DNA from 4 places in the Paenibacillus sp. DCT19 genome. Region 2 is predicted to be linked to each of the others. Evidence: riboswitches for the same ligand, from Rfam matches in the RefSeq annotation. Region 2 holds a riboswitch; each other region holds the start of a gene.
What was found. Region 2 has a riboswitch for thiamine pyrophosphate ahead of DMB88_RS02125 (ABC transporter substrate-binding protein). Riboswitches for the same ligand answer to the same signal wherever they lie in the genome.
Positions count from the first base shown of each region.

Region 1: linked by a shared signal. The riboswitch ahead of thiC (phosphomethylpyrimidine synthase ThiC) and the one ahead of DMB88_RS02125 (ABC transporter substrate-binding protein) in region 2 are both predicted to bind thiamine pyrophosphate.
Region 3: linked by a shared signal. The riboswitch ahead of DMB88_RS04615 (ECF transporter S component) and the one ahead of DMB88_RS02125 (ABC transporter substrate-binding protein) in region 2 are both predicted to bind thiamine pyrophosphate.
Region 4: linked by a shared signal. The riboswitch ahead of thiM (hydroxyethylthiazole kinase) and the one ahead of DMB88_RS02125 (ABC transporter substrate-binding protein) in region 2 are both predicted to bind thiamine pyrophosphate.

Region 1 covers NZ_CP029639.1:747,539-753,449, reverse strand. Annotated here, with positions in the region: gene DMB88_RS30120 (hypothetical protein) at 104-247, shown strand; gene thiC (phosphomethylpyrimidine synthase ThiC) at 397-2,181, opposite strand; TPP riboswitch at 2,562-2,675, opposite strand; gene DMB88_RS03480 (IclR family transcriptional regulator) at 2,846-3,589, opposite strand; gene DMB88_RS03475 (alpha/beta hydrolase) at 3,933-4,946, shown strand; partial or broken gene DMB88_RS03470 (Fe-Mn family superoxide dismutase) at 5,169-5,911, shown strand, end outside.
Region 2 covers NZ_CP029639.1:457,536-463,446, reverse strand. Annotated here, with positions in the region: gene serS (serine--tRNA ligase) at 1-16, opposite strand, end outside; gene DMB88_RS02140 (hypothetical protein) at 310-939, opposite strand; gene DMB88_RS02135 (DUF2798 domain-containing protein) at 1,069-1,551, opposite strand; gene DMB88_RS02130 (VOC family protein) at 1,779-2,165, shown strand; TPP riboswitch at 2,324-2,435, shown strand; gene DMB88_RS02125 (ABC transporter substrate-binding protein) at 2,649-3,689, shown strand; gene DMB88_RS02120 (thiamine-binding protein) at 3,913-4,206, shown strand; gene DMB88_RS02115 (ABC transporter permease) at 4,206-4,964, shown strand; gene DMB88_RS02110 (ABC transporter ATP-binding protein) at 5,007-5,911, shown strand, end outside.
Region 3 covers NZ_CP029639.1:1,039,631-1,045,541, forward strand. Annotated here, with positions in the region: gene DMB88_RS04605 (pectate lyase) at 1-382, shown strand, start outside; gene DMB88_RS04610 (copper amine oxidase N-terminal domain-containing protein) at 475-1,428, opposite strand; TPP riboswitch at 1,637-1,745, shown strand; gene DMB88_RS04615 (ECF transporter S component) at 2,029-2,622, shown strand; gene DMB88_RS04620 (ABC transporter ATP-binding protein) at 2,623-4,179, shown strand; gene DMB88_RS04625 (energy-coupling factor transporter transmembrane component T family protein) at 4,154-4,948, shown strand; gene DMB88_RS04630 (outer membrane protein assembly factor BamB family protein) at 5,065-5,911, shown strand, end outside.
Region 4 covers NZ_CP029639.1:1,033,443-1,039,353, reverse strand. Annotated here, with positions in the region: gene DMB88_RS04605 (pectate lyase) at 1-10, opposite strand, end outside; gene DMB88_RS04600 (radical SAM/SPASM domain-containing protein) at 358-1,233, opposite strand; TPP riboswitch at 1,510-1,610, shown strand; gene thiM (hydroxyethylthiazole kinase) at 1,837-2,661, shown strand; gene thiD (bifunctional hydroxymethylpyrimidine kinase/phosphomethylpyrimidine kinase) at 2,652-3,461, shown strand; gene thiE (thiamine phosphate synthase) at 3,461-4,126, shown strand; gene DMB88_RS04580 (dipeptidase) at 4,572-5,513, shown strand; gene DMB88_RS04575 (amidohydrolase family protein) at 5,893-5,911, opposite strand, start outside.

The sequences.
Region 1 (5,911 bases), 290 kb from region 2:
GAGTATTAAGAACATTATATCTTATTAGATAAATTTGAATTATTGTTCACACTCTTAAGATATGTTAAGCACAGTTCCATTTATTGTAGAGGAGTGAATGTTAGTGCGTTTCTTATACATTCTAATTTTGTTTATTATAGGCTTGGCCTGTTCTGCATTTATCTACGGTGGAAGTCTTAAATTAGCAGACGGCATACTATTTGTCATTGCAGGTATTCTGTTTCGAATTTGGAGTAAAATGAAGTAAACTATAGTAGAGATATCTGTGAACGACGGCCAATATTTAGTCAAACCAAAAGAGCAATTCTGAAGGCTACAAACAAAAAACAGTTCATCACTCATTTTATGTGATGAACTGTTTTTTTTTTTTGCTGCACTATCAATCTCCAATCTCACCTACCGCATCCGATATTCTTCAGCCTTCGCCTGCATCCCTGCGGCTACCGCATCATCTTCGGACAACCCCTTGTCTGCAGCAAATGCACGAATGTCTTGCGTAATTCGCATACTACAGAACTTCGGCCCACACATCGAGCAGAAATGGGCTTCCTTAGCTCCCTCAGCAGGCAATGTCTCGTCATGGTAAGAGAGCGCCCGTTCAGGGTCAAGCGACAAGTTAAATTGGTCGCGCCAGCGGAATTCGAATCTAGCCTTGGACAGCGCATCATCTCGGCGTTGAGCTCGAGGATGACCTTTGGCTAGGTCAGCGGCATGTGCTGCAATTTTGTAGGCGATGACTCCCTCTCGTACATCATCCTTGTTAGGCAGCCCCAAATGTTCCTTCGGTGTAACATAACAGAGCATGGATGTCCCGAACCAGCCAATCATCGCCGCTCCAATAGCTGAAGTAATGTGATCATAACCTGGAGCAATGTCCGTTGTCAGTGGACCCAAGGTATAGAACGGAGCCTCTTTACAGATTTCCATCTGTAGATCCACATTCTCCTTGATCTTATGCATCGGCACATGCCCCGGCCCTTCAATCATCACCTGTACATCATGCTTCCACGCAATCTGCGTTAACTCGCCCAGTGTAGCCAGCTCGGCCATCTGAGCCTCGTCATTGGCATCATAGATACTCCCCGGACGCAATCCATCCCCAAGCGAGAATGCCACATCATACCTTTTCATAATTTCACAGATTTCTTCAAAATGCGTATACAAAAAGTTCTCTTGATGATGTGCCAAACACCACGCAGCCATAATAGATCCACCCCGGGACACAATGCCTGTCATACGTTTGGCTGTCATCGGGATATAGCGCAGTAAGACGCCTGCATGGATCGTGAAATAGTCTACGCCTTGCTCTGCCTGCTCAATGAGTGTGTCTCGGTACAATTCCCACGTTAGTGCTTCTGCTTCGCCATTGACCTTCTCCAGCGCCTGATAGAGTGGCACAGTTCCGATCGGTACTGGAGAATTACGAATGATCCATTCCCGCGTAGTATGGATATCCTTTCCTGTCGACAGATCCATAACGGTATCCGAGCCCCAGCGTACAGCCCAGGTCATCTTCTCCACTTCTTCTTCGATGGAGGAGGAGACGGCAGAATTCCCGATATTCGCATTGATCTTCACATGAAAATGACGACCAATCAACATCGGCTCACTTTCAGGATGATTGATGTTGGATGGTAGAATCGCTCGGCCACTGGCCAGTTCTTGTCGCACAAACTCCGGCTCTACTCCCTCACGAATCGCGGCAAACTCCATCTCTGGCGTAATGATGCCTTGGCGTGCATAGTGCATCTGCGTTACACATCGTCCAGCCTGAGCCCGCAGCGGCTTGCCACGCAAGCCTGGGTAAGCTTCAGCTCCGGTTCTTCTACTCCCCGCCTTGAGCCCGTTATCTTCCGGTTGCACCGTACGTCCTGCATAAGCCTCCACATCCTCACGCTCCGTAATCCAGCGTGTGCGGAGTGCAGGTAGTCCTGCCCGGATGTCTGCGTGAAATTCAGGGTCGGTCATCGGGCCGCTCGTATCGTACACACGCAGCGGCTCATTATGCTCCACCCCTTGGGGAGTACTCGTGTCATGAAGAGCTATTTCACGCTCAGGTACAGCAATGTCCGGACGTGAGCCCTGAATGTATACTTTACGGCTGCCGGGAAAAGGTTGAACCCCTCCAGCCGAACCTGTTTCTTTTGCCGCCTGCGCTTCTGTATTCCCTTGTCCCATCATTGGTTGTTCTGTACTCATCGTCTTTGTCTCCTCCTCATTGGTCTTCACGACTGCATCACTTCTTTTCCATGCGAGCGCATCTAATCTGGAGACCATCCATATAAGGAGCAAGGACAACCTTACCTAGAGAGACATATACAGTAAGACAACATGCAGCAGAGTAAGGTTCATTCACCTAACTAATTGAATAGATTCCACAACAGATACCTACCTCCGCTCTTTTTACGAAAGTAACTCTGAAGTCTAAATCTTGTCTCTGCTCACTGTATATAAAAAAAGCCGGTTCCCGAGGGAACCGGCTATGTCCATCACCAATGATGTACCGATTACCGAACTCTAATTGAGTTCAGCCATAGGTTACATCCCATTGATGTTCGTGGTTGATTGGCCGATTACTTCCCTACGCTGGTATGATCCAGATCAGGTGCAAAGGGTCCAGAATCTCATGCGATTCCGTCTCAGTCCGGACAATTCGGACTCCCCTAGTAACGTTAACAAGTTGCGGCAAGTATACCGCAGTGTCATATTCAATTCATCAAGCCCGGCTGGGCTGTCCATATCAGGATAGCTCAACCGAGAACGAAAAACAACCTTTATGTTCCAGAATCAGCAGATTCATCATGACATATATGTTCCATAAGAGCGTTGTGGTTGAACAAACTCGTTAAGATAACATCAAGCCCATCTGAGCAGCTGCTTCTTTCAACACGGGTGCATACTCATGTAACGTCTCTTGTGATAGACGGCTGACAGGTCCTGATACAGACAATGCAGCAGCGATTTGGCCTTTGCGATCCATAATCGGTACAGATACCGCCGCAGCTCCCGGTTCACGCTCCTCATAGCTCGTTGCATAACCATGCTCCAGAATATCCTTCATCTGCGCGAGATAGACCTTAGGATCGATAAAGACAGGCCACTCCGGCCCATTCATCAGCTCCTCACGATCCTCTTCCGTAGCAAAGGCCATTAGCACCTTACTGGACGCACCTACGGATAAAGGAAGGCGCACACCAACAGGAGCTACACGCCGTATAGCCTGATCGCTCTGAACAGCCTGAATCCGAATCCGTTCACTGCCATCCCGCAAATACAAGCTAACCGTCTCCCCGAGTCGATCTCTCAGACGCTCCATCGCAGGAAGAAGAAGGATAGCTGGGTCATCACTACGGGACATATGAGCGGACAGCTCCCAGATGCGGATGCCAAGCCGATACTTCTCGGTAGCTGCATCCCGGATAACAAATCCCCGTTCTTCCAAGGTTGCCATCAGCCGGTGCACCGTGCTTTTGTGCAGACCAATCTGGCTTGCAATCTCGGTAAGCCCCAGATCACTCCGAGTTGTGAAGCACAATAATATATCCAAGGCTCGTTCCACAGCCCTGACGGTCAACTTGCGGTCTTCCATGACACTAAGCCTCCTCATGTTTCATCACATGAAACTTGGTTACATAAATTATATGAGAAACGATCTCATCTGTAAACTAAAAAGGGGCAATATTCTCCTTTTTATAAGACTAAATATTCCGCGATTTGTACGCTTAGGAAATGTTAACCAGATCCTCTCAGGACTATATAACAATTGCGTAACAAATGCTGCCAATCAATTGACTTTGGTTATATAGGAACATACGATAAAGATAGATTATGCATTTGTATCATTCGTTCCTGTGACTTAGGAACTACGTATATGGGTTGATGGTTCTCGTTGTTATCCTCAATTTCATCTGAACTTATAAGGAGGGGCAATCATGTATTCGACATCCCAGAGCGAAGCCCCGCTGCAAACGAAAGTGTCCGATCTGCCTACTTCGTTATCGCCAAGGCTGATTCGGTTCAAGCATATTATCGTAGCGTTGCTGCTCTCCGTGGTATTTTTTCTACTCTTTTGTTTTATTGCACTACACGGTTACATCGCCTGGGTCTTATCCAACCCAACGGTAGCCCCTGTCTTCTCTAATCCGATGCAAGCGAGGAATATGAAGTACGAAGACATAACATTCCCTGCGGCAGACGGAAGCCGAACGATGCAGGGCTGGTACATTCCTGCCGACAAAGATGTGAACAAAACGATTATCTTCAGTCATGGCTATGGTGCCAACCGTGAGGAAACCTGGGTTCCGATGTATGACCTTGCCCATTATGCGCACCAACTTGGATTTAACGTCATTATGTTCGATTATGGTTTTGCATCTCAGGTGAATAAAGCCGTCGCTACAGGCGGCAAAGCGGAATCACAACAATTGCTGGGCGCCATTCAAACGGCGAAGCAACGAGGTGCTGAGGAGCTCGTCGTATGGGGATTCTCCATGGGTGCAGGCACAGCATTACAGACAGGCCTTCTTACCGAGGATGTTGATGCGATGATTCTGGACAGCACATTTTTACTTGAACCAGATACGCTGTATCACAACATTCATAATCAGATCGATCTTCCGCGCCAACCTACACTTGAGATTATGAAGCTGTTGTTCCCGGTTCTGAACGGCACTGGATTACAGCAAATTCCGTATCAAGAGGTCAAAAAAGAGGATTATCCTTTCCCGATTTTCTTCATTCACGGTACGGAAGACGAGAAGGCGCCTTATCCAATCGCGGAGCTACTCGCCGCCAATCAAACCAATCCGAATTCAGAGGAATGGATCGTGGACGGTTCCCACCATGAGTTAATCTTCCGTGAGCATCCCAAAGAATACCTGCGCCGCGTATCAACCTTCCTGAGCCATGTAACGAAGACCACCAGTGATGATCTGGATCGATATTAATGTTCATGCCCTGAAGTGTATCGCGCCTGAATACGAACTACGAATGAGCCCTTATGGGGCTCTTTTTTTATATACATAGGACAACATCATTAATGAATATATTGTTGCGATGGCTATGCACGACATGTTCGAGGATAAAGAGATCTGGCTGTTTTAGCCCCATCTCGATGTTAAAGGTGAAATGGATTCGGAATCATATCAATGACGGGAGGATGCTTGGATATGCAATGGAAAGGATATGGACCACTCTTACCCCTGCGTATATTAGAAGAAATTCGTTTCTGGAAAGAACAAGAGAAAGAACACACCCTTGTTATTCGTACACTTGTACCTGACCTTGAACCTGAATATGTCAAACTACTGGAGGAATGGGAAGTAGCATTTTCAAACAGTGAACACACAGCTAACCAGCTAATCAAACAAGTGTTACCTGGAACTCATGCTCCCGCCCCTATATTCTTCGTAGTGTAGAACAGTTAGTGTCTGCGAGCATAGCACAATCCAGAGAGTTCATCCGGCAACTCTATGTTTTATTGGAGCAGAGTGCTGCGGTGCAGGCCGTGCCCTCTGCCAAAGCTATTATTCTGCATTTTATTCGAGAATCGGAGTATTTCCTTGGTGTGTTAGATACACTTCGTGGGCCCGGACCCTTGAGAGACTCTGCAGCGGATCCCCCTTTTACGCTGGACAGTCTCCTTCAATCATCCCAACGAGAAAGTGTAGAGAAGCCTGCAGCTACATCGGCTAAAGAAACCTCTAATGCTTCTGCATCTGCTACTCAGACTCAAAACTCTCCAGCAATTCACTCAGCCCCCACACAAACAAGCGATAGCACCACCACTTCCGTAGCTGCAACACCACCTGTTAAGGAACGCCCTGTACCGATTGGCGGACATACCCTGCCACCACTGCCTTATGCATACAATGCCTTAGAGCCACATATTGATGAGCTGACCATGCGCATT
Region 2 (5,911 bases):
ACTTCATTTCAAGCATGGTCACCGTCTCCTTTGGCTGTAAAAATACAAAGAGCGCCCTCATCCCTTGGGACGAGGAGCGCTCTGCTCGCGGTGCCACCCAACTTGCCGAAGCAGTTCATTCACTGCTCCAGCCGCTTGGTCCGCGATAACGGGCGGTTCCGGTTAACTTGGGGAAATATCGCTCCCCTGGCGAAAACGCCTCCGAGTTGGATGCTCTTCAACGGCATGTTCCGATCTGTAATTGTTGATTAACAGTATATACAAAAGCTACGTTTAAATGCAAGCGATACTGGCTTAATGTTTACATTTTTAATCATACTTATAAACCAGGTTGTTATCCCCATCTATTCCCTGAACGGATGTCTCGATCATCTTCTCATCTGTTGTTACATCCAGAAATGTCTTGCGATCATCCATTGACATGCCGTGCATTGTGACGTTGGAGTATTGAATTCGAATTTCGTTTATCGAAGGATCATTAATGTAACCGTAGTTGACCCTAAAATTACTCTTTCCATCCATCGTCGTGCCTACAAATTTAGCTAACCAAAAGGGTGCCTGTTTATCTATAGGGCTAAGATCTATATTTTGCAATATATATTCGTTCTCATGCTTTACAGCTTGTATCATCCCCACCTCTGTTACCGGCTCTTGGTTGAGATAGTATGTTGCAAAGATAGAACTTCCTTCATCGTAAGGGACATCAATAGTGATATTTTCAGAATTTTCTTCCCTGTTTAATCTCTTCTCCAGACCCACAGCCACTAGCTCTTGCAAATTTTCAGCTTTGATTTCTGATTCGCTATCCAGTTGAGTAAAACTGGTACTAGAATCAGAAGAAGTGTTAACGTATTCTTCTCCATCCTGTTGATCTCTACACCCAGTAATCAACAACAGGGCTACAATAATCAGTAATATTTGCTTCAGTTTCTTCACCACCTGTTAAAATTCTTGATGGCAAAAATATTAACACTTTTCTCCTCTATTTTCCAATTAATACAGGATTCATTCTGTCTCTACACTCAATGAACATATGGAATCACAAAGTCAATTAGGCTTCTGTATTAACTAAGGGGTTACGTTCCCTTTAGCTTTTATGAATTTACCGAATACATATCGAACAAGCGGCCCAATGATGAGCAACTGTAACGGTAGCGCCAGGCTAAAGTTCCGGAGTATGGTGTGAAGATACGTTTCTACGAGAGGCTTTCCGTTCAATTGATTGGCAAGATACGCCGTAAGCATCCCATACATCGACATCATCAACACCATGCCCACGACCATGCACACTGAAATCATCAAAACGCCGATCACCTTATTCGATTTGTTGAATAGCAACGCAAAGGCAATTTTCTGAGCCACCGGCCCAACGATAAAGCTTTCCACCACAAAAGCTACAATAAAACACAGGACGAATTGAAATAGGATTTCAAGTAGAGACATGCTCCCCATTAGTCCGTTGTACAGTAAATTGAAAGTCATCATAACAACGACCATTCCTGTGCACATCATCAATCCAAAATACGTATGTTCTTTCTTGGTTGTTGGCAATTCTCTCATCCTTTCTTCTACTTGGACAATTATAGAGATGAGGAATAGGGTCACATAAGTGAACACTTTGTGAACATTAATAAGATACCTATATGTTTATGTTGAAATATAGAACATTTCATCTAGATAAACTCTTTTTTCCTATTTGACAACCCGGATTTATACCCCTATCATACTCCTTAAAATGTAAACCATATTCACGAATCAGTTAGGAGGATTACTATACAATGAGCTTTCAAAAACGTATCGACCACATCGGTATCGCTGTCCGTGATCTAGAGACGACGCTTTGCTTCTATACCGAGATCGTTGGGCTTGAGCTGAAAGACCGCGTTACCCATACCAATGGTGTGATCCAACTTGCTTTCCTCGGATTCAATGGCAGTGATGAAACTGAAATTGAACTGATTCAGGGATATAGCGACAAACTTCCCTCCGAAGGAACTGTGCATCATTTTGCGATTCACGTGGAGGATCTTGATGCTGAATATCAGCGTATACAAGCGACGGACGCCGAATTTATCGATGGGGAGATTATCACATTACCGAACGGTTATCGTTACTTCTTCATCTATGGCCCAGAGAAGGAATGGATTGAATTCTTTCAGCGTTAAAGGTAAACCGATCTATCCATGATCCCGATTGGCGCACAGACAGCATCTATGATTGCTTTACATCCACTTCGTGAGATCCATCATCCGATATTCCAGTTCATGACTGGACACGTTCTGCCCACTGCCCTATAATTACACCTAGTAATACCCTTAACTTCATAGTTTCCCAGGGGAGTCGGAATTGGCCGGCTGAGAGTGTATCCCACAAGATACTAACCCTTAGACCTGATCTGGATCATGCCAGCGTAGGAATCGGAGTATATCGAATAGGCCCAGCTATATCGCTGCGCGCTACTTCTCTAACGCCTGCACGCGTCCCGGAATCCGGGGCGCTTTTTTTATGTTCTTTTGCATATCTCATTACATAAAAAAGACATCCAGATCATAGCCGGTATAATTCTGCTGATTTATGCACGATGCTTGGATATGAAGCCAAGGAGAACCCTCGCCATTTAGGCGGACCACATGAAGGAGAGAATGAAGATGAGATGGCGTAAAATGATCGGCTTGTTGCTCCTATGCGTAACCTTGATTGCAATCACGGCTTGCGGAAGCAAGGAAGCTGGCCCTGCCCAATCTAACGGAGGTACCAACACCGAGAACAGCAGTGAAGGTGATAACGTAGCACTCCGAGACGTTAAAGTTGTACTGGACTGGACACCGAATACGAACCATACCGGCTTATATGCAGCAGTAGATCAAGGATTCTACGAAGCCGAGGGTTTAAACGTGGAGATTGTGCAGCCTGGTGCGGGCGGCGCTGACACGATGGTCGCTTCGAATGAAGTACCTTTTGGTGTAAGTTATCAGGAAAGTGTAACTCAGGCGCGTACCCAAGGTGTACCGCTCGTCTCCATTGCTGCGGTTATTCAGCATAATACATCTGGATTTGCAGCACCGACGGATCGGAACATTAAATCCCCGAAAGACTTCGAAGGTAAAACCTATGGAGGCTGGGGCTCCCCAGTGGAGGAAGCAGTCATGCAATCCATTATGGAGGGCGAAGGCGCTGACGTGTCCAAAGTGAAAAACATTAACATGGGCGACGCGGACTTCTTCACTGCCGTGAAACGAGATATTGATTTTGCCTGGATCTTCTATGCGTGGACTGGGATTGAGGCTGAGCTTCGCGGAGAGCCGATCGACATGTTGTATGTCAAAGACTACTCCGAAGCACTCGATTATTACACGCCTGTATTGGTAACGAATGAAACCACGATTCAGAACGATCCTGAACTGGTTAAAGCGTTCATGAAAGCTACATCCGAAGGGTATCAGTATGCGATTGATCATCCCGAAGACGCCGCTAATATTCTGATCAAAGCCGTACCGGATCTGGATAAGGATCTTGTAATAGCAAGCCAGAAGTGGTTAAGCCCGAAATACACAGATGATGCACCACGCTGGGGCGAACAGAAACAGGAAGTATGGCAGAACTATACGGACTGGATGTTCAGCAAGAAACTGCTGGATGAACAGATCGATGTGAGCAAGGCATATACGAACGACTTTTTACCCCAATAAAATCTCTCATATAAAATGAACATAATATTTACACGAGAACGGAGAGGACAGAAATAACGTGAAAAAGCGAAGCGGTCGCCTTTATCACCGGATTTTCCCTTTAGAGAAAGGGAATCAAAAAAATCTGGGGATAACAGCGATTGGAAGGTTATTCTGTCATCGAAGTGGCAAGTGTAACAGTTGTTCGTTCATTTTATATATTTCGAAAGGAGCCGTGAACTCCATGGCAAGCACGTTACTCAGTATTCAAGTCATCCCGAAGACGCCAAATGGTGAGGATTCATATCCGTATGTGGATCGCGCTATTGAAGTCATTCAACAATCGGGTGTGAAATATCAGGTCAATCCTCTAGAAACAACGATGGAAGGTGAGCTGGAGGAGCTGCTAGACGTCGTTCGCAAAATGCATGAAGCACTTGTGGACGCCGGTAGCCCTAGCATCATCTCCCAGATCAAAATCGCCCATAGCGGCGGTGCCGGCTTCAGCATGGATAAACTTACGGAGAAATATCGCTGATGCACTCCTATTTCAAAAGCGTATGGCCGCCCCTTGTGGCGGTTATTCTCTTTATTGCGATATGGCAAGGAGCGGTCTCGCTATTTCACATTGAAAAATGGATGCTGCCTGCCCCTTCGGACATCGCTCGTGAAGCAGCTTCACAGGCGGATCGGCTTGGTATGCATGCATGGGCGACGATCCAGTTAACACTCATCGGATTCGCCGCAGGAACGTTGGTGGGACTGCTGATTGCCATGGTGCTTCACTTGATCCCATTTCTAAAGTCCGCGCTCTATCCGTTGCTTATCCTAAGCCAGAACATCCCGACCATCGCGCTAGCACCGCTTTTGCTGATCTGGTTCGGATTCGGATTACTGCCCAAATTAATTACCATCATTCTGGTCTGCTTCTTCCCTGTTGCCGTAGCCGCCATGGATGGATTAACCCGTACAGATGCCATGATGATGAACTATATGCGTATGGCTGGCGCCAAACGTGGACAGCTGTTCTGGAAACTGGAGCTTCCGCACGCGCTGCCCTCAGTCTTCTCTGGAATCAAAATAGCCGCTACATATAGTGTGATGGGTGCCATTATTGCAGAATGGATCGGAGCAGATAAGGGCATCGGATACTATATGATGTTACAGAAGTCTGCATATCGAACAGATCGACTATTTGTAGCCATCATGATTATTGTGGCGCTCAGTCTACTGCTCTTCCTGCTGATCGCGCTACTAGAGAAGCTGCTCGTGCGCTGGCGACCACAAAAACGTTAATACTGACACTGGAAAACCATGTGGCAAGGATGTGAAACCGGGATGAGAGACGAACGGAACAAACACGATTACCTTTCCGATAACCCAACGAATAAACACGTAACCAATGAAAATATAACGACACAGACAACCCTGCAACCGCCCGATTCTACATCAGTAACAAAAGGGACTACTCAAGTCTCTCCAGCACTTGAGGTTACGCAGGTTCATGCTTCATATCGCGAGCGGCGCAAAACATTATCTGTATTGGATAATCTGTCCCTAACGGTGGGACAAGGCGAATTTGTAGCCATTGTTGGCCCATCCGGCTGTGGCAAAAGCACCCTTTTTCATATCATCGGCGGTTTGCTCAAGCCGCAGGCTGGACGAATTCTCATGCAAGGGCATGACGTTACCGGACAACGTGGCAAAATCAGTTACATGCCGCAACAACCCGCTCTCCTGCCTTGGCGAACCATTGAAGATAATGTGGTGTTAGCAGGCGAAGTATCGAAGACAGCTCCACCCCTAACAGAAGCGATTGCTGAAGCACGCAAATGGTTGGCGAGTGTTGGTCTAGCTGGCTTCGAGCGTGCTTATCCACATATGCTCTCAGGAGGGATGCAGCAGCGTGTTGCTTTCCTACGTGCGTTACTCAGTCCACAAGAGCTTATGCTGCTTGATGAGCCTTTCAGTGCGCTTGATGCCTTGACCCGCAGTGATATGCAGCGCTGGCTGCTGGAGATCTGGGAACAGAACCGCCGCTCAGTGTTATTCATTACACACAACATTGAGGAAGCTCTTCTGCTAGCGGATCGGGTGTATGTTCTATCCAATCGCCCAGCAACCGTGCTGCAAGAGGTTATTGTTCCATTTGATCGTCCACGACGTGAATCGGTGACGGAGGATTCTGCCTTTCTTGAACGCAAACGCCAAATTTCACAGTGGATGAGAGAAGAACAGCACAA
Region 3 (5,911 bases), 580 kb from region 2:
TAACATTGAGAATGTCACTTGGAAGGATGTTGGAGAGGATGCATTGACCTTGAAATCATCAGGAACGGTAAACATCACGGGCGGAGCAGCCTACAAAGCCTATGACAAAGTATTTCAGATGAATGCATCCGGAACCATTAACATCAAAAATTTCAGAGCAGATGATATTGGCAAGCTTGTTCGTCAAAATGGAGGCACCTCGTATGCTGTGACCATGAATGTAGATAATTCGAACATTTCCAATGTGAAGGATTCCATTTTGCGAACAGACAGCGGCAGTACGAAGGGGAAAATTACGAACACCAGATATTCGAAGGTGCCTACATTGTTCAAAGGGTTCTCGTCAGGCAATACAAGTCAATCAGGGAATACGCAGTATTAATGTAGCGAACAGATAAAAGGCATCCTGTGGGATGCCTTTTCCTATAGTTTCAGCTAGATGAGGTAGCATGCATGTCCATAAGGCTCCTACTTCTACTTTTCATCCGGTGCGTTAACAAAGATACTTCCTTTGGATGGTACAGCCGCCCCTTCAGCTACCGAGCCGGCTTTGTTGGTGACCGTATAAGAGGTTTCCTCGGCCATGAGTGAGTACTGGAATGACACGATCGTTTTACCAGCTAATGAAGGGCGTGTTCCAGCTTCAGCATATGGCTTCGTTTTGACGAAGAATAGATCACCAAGAGTCCCGGAACCGTTACCTATGTTTGCTTGCCATTTGAGTAAGGCCTGACCGTTTTTAACCTCATAATAACTGATTAGATCGTTGTTTTTGTTAATGAAGAATCGATCTTTTTTTCCTTGTTCAAATATATAGGTTGTGGTGGAGTCCACATCACCACGCTCTTCACGTAGCTCCAGACGAGGTTGTCCCAACTTCGAGAAACGTGGTAGATGAATTGCAGCCTCGCGCGCAGCCACGAGATCGTTGCCGTTATATGCTTTAACGAGGGCAGTATCCGTTTGATAGATGTAAGCTTCCTTCGCGGCCTGATTCCAACTAACCTGGGCGCCAAAGGCATCGCCAATGGCTCGGAGTGGGAGCATAGCTTTGCCATTGACCAGAATAGGAGCTGCTGTAAGTGTCGCTGTTTGACCATTTTTCGTTATCGTTTTGGTGTTAGGCGCAAGAATGTATTTGTCGCGATCGGTCTGGATGCTAATTTCTTTAGTTTTGTTGTTATAGCCGAATGTATAGTTGCCCAAGAATTGAAGTTCGGTCAGTGCTACATAGGTGACACCTTGCCGAATGACGACGTCATAGGAAGCTGGAATGTTATTAATGTACGCCGTGGGTTTGTGATTAGTAGCTGCTTCCACGACATGGGGGGACAGCAGAGCAGGTGCCGTACCTGCGGTGAGAATCGAGGCGGCAAGAATCATCTTCCATTTTTTCTGCTGCCAAGCTGAGTGAATTGTTTTCATCATAATCAATCTCCTTTCTAGTTTACAGACGGCTGGATATCCCAAAAGTTTCATATTCTTGCAAATTACATTCTGTCATTAACCTAACGTATCTATAGCGAAACAATGCTCGCAGGTGGATTCAGACACTAGATTAGTAAGCGTACCAAGGTAGTTTTAGTGAACATAGCATTGCTACAATTACCCAGATAGTGTACATTAGAGGCAATGAAATAAGTGAACCGGGTGCTCAATGAAGTTGGGCTGAGAGGGTGGCCTTGTGCTGCTGACCGTATATCTGATCTGGGTAATGCCAGCGTAGAGAACATAGAATCACAGTGAACAAGACGTTGAAAAGCGTAATAAGTATCATTTCGAAGCCTAGTTATTTTGCAATCATCTATGGATGTACATATTGCGATCCTGTTTAAGAGGGTCACTGTAAACTTATGCAAAATATAATGACGGATGTGAGTCCGATCACGTAATGAAATGCACTTATTATATTTTTGGTACATTGTCTACTGCTGATCACCATGACGATACGTAGGTCTGCCTGGAAACCGGGGAGGCTTTTTTTGTGTTCTACCAATCTAAACAACACGAAGGAAGGAAGTTGTTCACATGGGAAATGCAGTGCGTAGTAATAAGTTGAGGTTAACGGATATTTTAGTAACGATTGTGATTGCGGTTGTTTTTGGCGTGATCTACAAAATATGGGGGCCAACTTATGATCTAATGAAGCCTTTTGGCATTCATGCCGAGCAGATGATCTATGGCATGTGGTTTATGGCAGGAACCTTTGCCTTTGTTGTGATTCGCAAACCCGGTGTAGCCATATTAGCCGAGGTTGCCGCAGCAACGGTAAGTGCTTTTCTGGGAAGTGAATGGGGTATGTCTACGCTGGTCTATGGACTATTGCAGGGGCTAGGAGCCGAGGTCTTTTTTGCAGCGTTTCGCTATCGTCTTACAAACCTGTGGGTAACCTGCCTTGCAGCGGTAGGTGCAGCAGCGGCTTCGCTCATATTGGACTACCAGTATGGATACATCGATTCATTGTCGGCATGGAATTATACCTTGTTTATCGCTTTCCGCTTCCTTGGAAGTATTATCATTGCAGGTGTGTTTGCTTATTATCTAGCCAAAGCGCTGGAGCTTACTGGGGTAACACGTTCGCTTCGACCTGTATCGAAACAGGATTACGAGGCGTTGGACTAAATGTATGAAGAAGAGCGCCCGCAGATTGTAGGAGTAACTAATCTAAGATGCAAGTTTCCTGGAGAGCAGGCCTTGTTATTTCAAGGCTTGTCTCTATCTGTACGCCAGGGGGAAAAGGTACTATTGCTTGGACCGAGTGGTTCCGGCAAGTCAACGTTATTACAAATATTGAGTGGCATCATTCCGAATTCGGTAGAGATTCCGATGAAATGTGATGATATTCAGGTGCCGAAGCGAGCCGGGTTTGTTTTTCAAGACCCAGATACTCAGTTTTGCATGTCCTATACGGATGAAGAGATTGCGTTTGTGCTGGAGAACCGGAATATACCACGTGAACATATGCCTGAGCAGATTAGCCAATACCTGAACCAAGTGGGATTAAACTTCGAACGGAATCGTCAATTAATCCATTCGATGTCCCAGGGCATGAAGCAACGCCTAGCTATGGCCTCCATGCTTGCGATGCAACCTGATGTGCTGTTTCTAGACGAACCGACAGCATTACTTGATGAGGAAGGAACAGCGCAAGTGTGGGATACAGTGAAGCAGATTATGAAGAACAAAACGCTGATTATTGTGGAACACAAAATTAATGAGATTGTGGAATTAGTAGATCGAATCATCGTGCTGTCACCAGACGGAAAGATTGTCGCGGACGACTGTGCGGAGCATATTTTTGCGAACCATCGTGAAATGCTGCGAGATTATGGAATTTGGTATCCAGGTGTGTGGGATGAGCAAGAACAAGAACATGGGCAAAATCGGAAACAAGAGCAATGGTTGCATCGATCAAGTAATAGACTAGCATCAGAGGATCACCGAAAGGCATCTGATACTAGAACTGGCAAGACAGGCTCCCTAACTGATCCAGTGAAAGTGAGTACACTAGATGCTAAGCCTGCACTTGAATTACGGCAATTCACCGGGTGGCGAGGGAAAACGAAGTTTATTGAGATTGAACAGGCACAGGTGTGGCATGGGGACTGGATCGCGGTCGTTGGAGCCAATGGTGCCGGCAAAAGCTCCTTGTTATTAGCCCTCATGAACATATTGAAAACAACTGGTTATTATCGCGTAGAAGGGCAATTACCTGGGAAAACGGAGAAATTGGCTGATCATATTGCTTTTGTATTCCAGAATCCAGAATTTCAATTTGTTGCTCATTCCGTCAAGGATGAAGTGGAATTTTCGCTTCTGTATGGAACGCTCTCTGCGGAAGAGCGACATCAGCAGACGTACGCCATGCTGGAGCAATTTAACTTGCAGCATCTAACGGATCGACATCCTTATCAATTATCCATGGGACAGAAACGGCGGTTAAGTGTTGCTTCTGCCCTGGTACGCGAGCAACGTATTCTGTTGCTGGATGAACCGACATTTGGTCAGGATGCCCGCAATACATTCGCGATGCTGTCACAGCTGGAGCGTCTACGTTGCCAAGGAACGGCGATTATTATGGTCACACATGACCGGGAAATCGTAAAGAGGTATTGCACACATGTCTGGACGATTGATCAGGGGAGGTTAACGGATGCAGATCTCGTTTCCACACCGTGAAACCTGGCTCCATGCGGTCAACCCCGGTCTCAAAATGATTACTCTGACGCTGATGTTTATTATGGTCATTCTCATACACAATCTGAATATCATGGCTAATGTAGCAATCGTTATGCTGCTATTATTATGCTGGTCAGGTCATCCGTGGTACAGGCTGTTTTTATACGCCTCGCCCTTTATTCTAGTGTTCATCTCCACCTCTACCGGAATGATGATGTTTGGTAAGGGAGAAACCACTTGGTTCCGCTGGGGGCTTATTCATATTACAGAAGAAAGCTTTTATCGTGGGATTCATTTGGGGTTCCGTTCTTTAAGCATGGCAGCAGCGGGTTTGTTGTTTGGTCTTACGACCAAGCCTGTTCGTTTGTTTTATTCATTAATGCAGCAATGGCGTTTACCAGCCAAGTATGCGTATAGCTTTCTTTCGGCGATGCGTATGATGCCAATACTGCTGGATGAATTTCAGACGTTACGCTATGCGATTCGTATTCGAGGTACGAAGCAGCGTAGTTCTCGCTGGAACCTATATGGCACGTTGAAACGGTACGCGATTCCTCTACTTGCTCAGAGCATAAGGCGCGCGCAACGAATGGCGATTGCGATGGAGGCAAAAGGGTTCACAGAAGGGCAAAGTCGCACCTATTATGTGCAGGTTGGTTACTCGCGTGCTGATCTATGGTTCACATTGTATTATGTCATCATGTTATCCATCGCCTTTGCCTTGGGAATCCTGTACCCTTACCATCCTAATCTGGTGGACGTCAGATAGTACGAGAACACGAGAATGCAAGTGAGCAGGGAAATTAAATTTGATTCAATGGGTAACTTTTCTTTGTTCAAAACGTCTTTAATGGAAATAACTTCTATTTGAGTGGAGTGAACATCGTGAAGATTGGGCCAAACGGAGTAAAAGCAAGGTATCCATGGGTTACAGTAATGGGGGTATCCCTCATGCTCGTTACAGGCTGTGGGTTACTGGATAATCGCACGGATGTTGGAGGAGAACCAAGCTCAATTACAGTAACGCAAGCTAAGCCTACCCAAGTTAATTATAAACAGGGAGAAGCCGTGACGGTTGTGCCCAATACACCTTTGTTCATCCAGAGAGTAGAGCGCCGTGAAGATCTGGACAGCGTGAAGTTACAATCGTACACGACCCACATGGAGAAATGGAAGGTACGATCTGCAGAAGGGGAATGGATTAAGATTCAGGATGAGAATCGGGGAACGGTGTGGTTCCCGGCGTGGTATGCATCGAAAGAGAGTCGTAGTATTGAAGCGGTCACTCCACAGACTTTCAAACTGCATTCAGGCCGTAAATTATATTTATCTCCAGAGAGCAAAACAAGCTGGCCAATCGGTGCTGAAGAAGCATTTCTAATAAAAAAATGGAATGGATGGTATGGTGTCTCAATAACGCCGCGCAACTGGACGAAGAATAGTTTGGAGTACCTTCCGCCACTGCTCTGGGTTAAGGCAGAGGATATTGACCAGCATGAACATATAAAGGATGGTTGGCTCCAGCAGAATTCGGCGTTGACCACTACAGCGATCAGACATCTAACCTTTCTAAAGTTCAATAAGGCAGCAACTTCCAAGCAGGTGAAGCAGTGGCTTGGTGAACCGGATTGGAAAGAGCATTCAAGCAATCTCTCCGATACATACCAGAAGATGAGTATTGGCGAGACTTGGCGGTATGAACGAAAGGATAGTCAGTTTCTTGTTACCTTTA
Region 4 (5,911 bases), 580 kb from region 2:
ATTTTTTCATCGAAAACGTCCTCCTCTATTCATATGGATTGGAAGCGCATAAGCTTACGCTTGTCCTCACGGTTCCCCAGATGTGCACCTCTGCTTGGAACGTATCCTGATCCTACCAAATAAGGAATGTAACGAGAATAATCATTAGATGATATGTCTTGGTATTCGCCTTGGAGCCTTCCTTATCAGCACATTACGTACGCTGGCTTATCCGGGCAGTATGCTATTCTGAACTTCAAATATGCTCTATTTAGGCAGATAAACACATGAATATTGTACAAAACAGCAAAAAATCACGCCATCTGTAACCAGATAACGTGATCTTAAGTCTTTATTTGTGATGACTAACGATGCATCCTATGCACCAAACCGCTGGCGATACCCGCACTTGCGGCACAACTCTTCCACGGCCTGCCTCTTCGAGAATCCATAAAATAAGTTATTGGCCCGTTCCCCGTCAACGATCTCCGAGAATGACTTCTCATGTACGTTGCCTAAGTTAATTACACCTTCGCCATCCAGGCAACACGGTACAACCGTGCCATCCACCAATACGGCGGCCTGACTACGAAGTGCATGACAGAAGCCTTTACCGTCATCCTCGGGTGCATCAAGGCTTGGCCACTGAAATTCATGATCCTGATTGAGGTATACATTCGGAGCAATTTTGACTCCGCTACCCGGCACGACCTTTTCTTCAATCCGAAAATCCAAGTCGAACTCCCGCTCTAACACCTCAAGCGTTTCGCGATTTCGGTTCATCTGGGCATTCGTAAAATTATCCTGTGTCAGGTTCCAGAGTCGGAACGAAATGATGACATTATGTTTCACTGCTTCACGAGCAAAGGTCAATATGTTATTCAAATATCCTTCGCGGTCTGTCGAGCCTTCATGTCCGTCGAAGCTGTGCAAGGAGAAGTTCATCTGACGTAACGCTGGCTTGCCAAGAAGCTTATGCTGCGTCTTGGGCAGTAGCGTACCATTGGTCGTGATGTTGACCTTGAATCCTTTCTCATGTGCAGAATCTAGCAACAGATCGATTTTGGGATGCAGTAACGGCTCACCTTTGACATGAAGATATATGTGTTTGGTATGTGGCTTAATCTGATCCAGTATATTGTTAAAGACGTCAGGGTCAATGAAATTTTTGGCACGCTTGGTCTGTGGACAGAAGCTGCACGCCAAGTTACAGATGCTTGTAATTTCGATGTAGACTTTCTTGAATGTTTTCAACTCGGATCCCCATTCTTCTCCGGAGGGAGAGCGTCCCACCTTCATTTCGTGATATAACGATAACACTTTCACCATTGCGTGATCTAAGTGTTCTTTTGGAACAACCTCTATTATATCGGGTTGGGAAGTAGGGAACAACAACGTTTCGTATCAGATTCCTGTTGCTATGTCGAAGCATAAACTTGGATCATCCCTTCTTTACATCCGGCTTGCATGTGATATATGCTGGAGCTATAAATACCTGTTCAAAAACGGTTATAACTGAATATAGTTGAACAATTGCACTGGGGGAGCCTAACGGCTGAGACGAATGAACTTTCGGACCCTTTGAACCTGATCTGGATCATACCAGCGGAGGGAAGTGGAGCGGCCTTTCAATAAACTTCATGCGTTTCATCATGCAGAACATGTAAGATGAAATACACTTGCGAATTGAAAATACAGCCCCACTCATTTCTCCGGAAATGGGCGGGGCTTTTTGCATTTTTTAGGATGAAAAATGAGTCATCGCAGATCAGAATATAGCATTTCTCGCCGCTTGCCTACATGTAATTCTGGGAAAATGCCAGTGAGTTATGAAAATGAATTTAAGGAGGAAAACAGATGTCTTACTTGGAACGTATACGCACTCAAAATCCGTTAGTGCACAATATCACCAACATTGTGGTAGCTCCCTTTGTAGCCAATGGCTTGCTTGCACTTGGAGCATCACCTTTTATGGCTTATGCACACGAGGAGGTTGCCGATGTTGCGAAAATGTCCGGCGCGGTCGTCCTCAACATTGGCACACTTAATAAAGATGTTGTGCAGTCCATCCTGCTCGCTGGTATATCCGCCAACGCCCATCAAGTCCCTGTCGTGCTTGATCCTGTTGGCGCTGGTGCCACATCCTATCGCTCCGAGCAGGTTCAGATGCTCGTTCGTGAGCTACGTCTCACGATCTTGCGTGGCAATGTGGCAGAAGTCGCCAATGTTATTGGTGAGCACTGGAATAGCAAAGGTGTAGATGCTGGACAAGGTGAAGGAGATCGAATCGGAATAGCTGAGCGTGCAGCTCAAAAGTTAAACTGTATCGTTGTGATCACAGGTCGCGAAGATGTCATTACGAATGGACATCTGACCTATCTCGTGAGCAACGGTCACGTCCTCTTAACCCAAGTTACCGGTGCGGGATGTCTGCTCAGTGCTGTAATTGGCGCATTTGCAGCTGTGGCGACTGATGACAAGGAGCGTCTGGATAGCGTGGTAGAAGCTCTCGCCTTCTACGGCGTTGCTGCTGAGATTGCTGCAGATCGTACGGAAAGCCAGGGCCCTGGCAGTTTCCAGATCGAGCTATTGAATCAGCTCGACCTAGTATCCCCATCTGTACTACAGCAACGTGCTCTTATTCGCCACATCCATGGAGGTGAAGATACACCATGCGTATAGCTCAGGCTCTAACAATCGCTGGATCGGACAATGGCGGCGGTGCTGGAATTCAAGCCGATCTCAAAACCTTTCAGGAACTTGATGTATACGGCATGACCGTTATTACTGCCATTGCGGCGCAGAATACAACAGGAGTTCAGGGTGTTTTTCCTATTTCGTATGAAGGCATAGCCCAACAGCTTGATTCGACCGGCGACGACTTCAAGCCAAATGCGGTAAAAACAGGCATGCTCTACAGTACCGAAATTATTCAATTGGTAGCCGAGAAATGGCGCCATTATGAATGGTCTAATCTGGTCATTGATCCCGTTATGGTAGCCAAGGGCGGCGCACCGCTGCTTCAGCAGCAGGCTATTCAGACACTGATTACGGAGCTGATCCCGCATGCACAGATCACCACGCCAAACATCCCTGAAGCCGAACTGCTGACAGGCATGTCCATTCGAAATGTAAGTGAACGGGAAGAAGCAGCCCGACGCCTTGTGCAGATGGGCTCAACGTATGCCCTGATCAAAGGCGGCCATGATACGGGCGGCATGATTGTCGATGTACTCTATGATGGGCAGTCCTTTCACTATCTGGAGAATATTCGTATAGTGACCCCTCATACCCACGGAACGGGCTGTACGTATTCTGCCGCCATTACAGCTGAACTGGCGAAGGGTTCGTCCGTTCTGGCTGCCGTCACGACTGCGCGAGCATTCATTCAGGCAGCCATTGAGGATGAGCTCGGCATTGGCGCTGGGCATGGGCCGACGAATCATTTTGCGTATCAGCGCAGGCAGCGGGGTGAGCGGTGATGCCTAAGCTGAATGCAGACGCGGTGCGACGCGCAATGCAGGTGTATTTGGTGATGGGCAGCGTGAATACCACGCAAGACCCTGTGGAGGTGCTGCGCCAGGCGATTGCTGGCGGCATTACGCTGTTCCAGTTCCGGGAAAAAGGAACTGGTGCCCTGATTGGCGAAGCCCGCCTGGCTCTTGCATGGCGGCTTCGCGAGGTGTGCAGCCAGCACGGGATACCGTTCATCGTGAACGATGATGTGGAGCTGGCTGTAGCTGTGGAGGCCGACGGCGTGCATGTCGGCCAAGATGATGCGGACGCGGCGCTTGTACGCGCCCGCATTGGAGCTGGGCGGATGCTTGGCGTATCCGCCCACTCTGCGTCGGAAGCCCGCCGTGCGGTGCAGGCGGGCGCCGACTATCTTGGCGTCGGGCCAATGTACCCGACGCGATCCAAAGCGGATGCCCATGCTGTGCTGGGCTCCGCAGGGATCTTGGAACTGCGCGCCGCAGGCATCGCAGTTCCGGTGGTGGGTATCGGCGGCATTACGCCCGATACCACGGCCGCCGTGATGGCGGCTGGAGCCGACGGCGTAGCCGTCATCTCCGCCATTGCGGGCGCGGCCGACGTGCGCGCAGCGGCTGCGCGGTTCGCTGCGGCGGTGGGTGGGATGCTGGCGTAGCCAAGCACCCCTGCACCGCGGCAACCCCGCCGGGCGCTTGGATTATGCGCCAGCTAGAGACCTCACTGCTTTTCTTATTACTTTGCCATATAGATTATTTTGATAGTGATATAGGAACTATTGATTGCTCGATGAATTGTGTAGAGACAAGCTCAATGATAGAATCGTTACATCTCAAAACAAAGTTAACAAATAAGAATAGTGTGTAATAAAAACTATACTAATTTCGCATATTTACCCTGGCTGAGCAGTAGCGACATGTACTATATGAATGATTCGGTACGGTCTACTCAGCGCATTCGGCCACCGCAGGCATCACGATGCCGCGTGTTCCTATGTGAATCTAATAACTTCCATTACAGCGAAACGAAGTATACCACTTACATAACTCAAGCCAGTAATCCCTGTTACAGTTTGCCAAATTGAATAAAGGAGTCTATTACACATGAATGTCATCGATCTGCACTGTGATGCCCTGTTTCGGATCTGGAGAGCTGGAGGTAAGCTAGCCTTCGATCACACCGACAGCCTAGAAGCAAGCAAACCACGACTCATTGCTGGTCAAGTGAAAGTTCAAGGTTTTGCTATTTTTGTCCCGCCTAATCTCAAGGATTCTGCTAAATTTGAAGCGGCCTTAGATCAAGTGCATTATTTCTATACGGAAATTCTGGACAAAAATCCAGAGATCATTCACATTACTGACTGGTCACAGATTCGTAATCTACGTGATGGAGAAATTGGTGCATTTCTCACCCTAGAGGGTGTCGATCCGATTGGTAATGATCTTCACAAGCTAAACCTGTTATATCGGCTTGGTGTACGCTCCGTTGGACTAACATGGAACTACGCTAATCTCGCTGCAGACGGCGCATTGGAGCCCCGCGGTTCAGGGTTAACTCAATTTGGCAAACAGATCATTGAATTCAATAACGAGTATCGCCTTCTCTCGGATGTTAGCCACCTTAGTGAAGCTGGCTTCTGGGATGTGTTGCAGTTGGCGGACTACCCCATTGCCAGTCATTCCAATGCACAGGGCATTTATAACCATCCCCGCAATTTATCCGATGAACAAGCACAGGCTCTCTTCGCCAAAAATGCTACCGTGCACGTCTTATACCTCCCCGACTTTCTCAGATCCGATCAGGACGAAGCAGCATCTATTGATGATGTACTGCGACATGTGGAGCATTTTTGTTCCATTGGCGGTGTGAAGCACATCGGACTAGGATCGGATTTTGATGGTCTGATCCACTATGTGGAGGGATTAGAGCACGCAGGACATACTCAAAACTTAATCAATGCACTACTCAAACGCTATAGCGAACAAGAAGTGAAGGGATTCGCCTCAGAGAATTTCCTTAACAGTCTATCTGCTTATCAGCTCTAACGAGTAAATGCGAATATCTCTTCGCTCCAAGCGCTAACGAACCCACCACATCTTAACAGGCGGATCATCTACGTTTGCAAAATTTAACGAACCTCAGTAAAGCTATTCCGTCCTAATACGGTTTGAAAACGCGAATAATCGACTGAATTCGTGAAATAAAGCCTCTGTGATTCGTTAGATCTAAGATTCGGGAAAATGAGAGCGAATAGCGTGTGTCAGATTCATTACATCTATTTATCGTTACAGGGGCTGACCCCCGTTCACATTCATGACATGGGACTGTCCCTTCTCAACGTTCACTAGCTAACCACAATCAAGCCCCACCGTTCGTTCTTAAACGAATCGAGGGGCTTTGTCATTCCGTATCCTTGTTGGGGAATCACGGCAGATTCAATAAG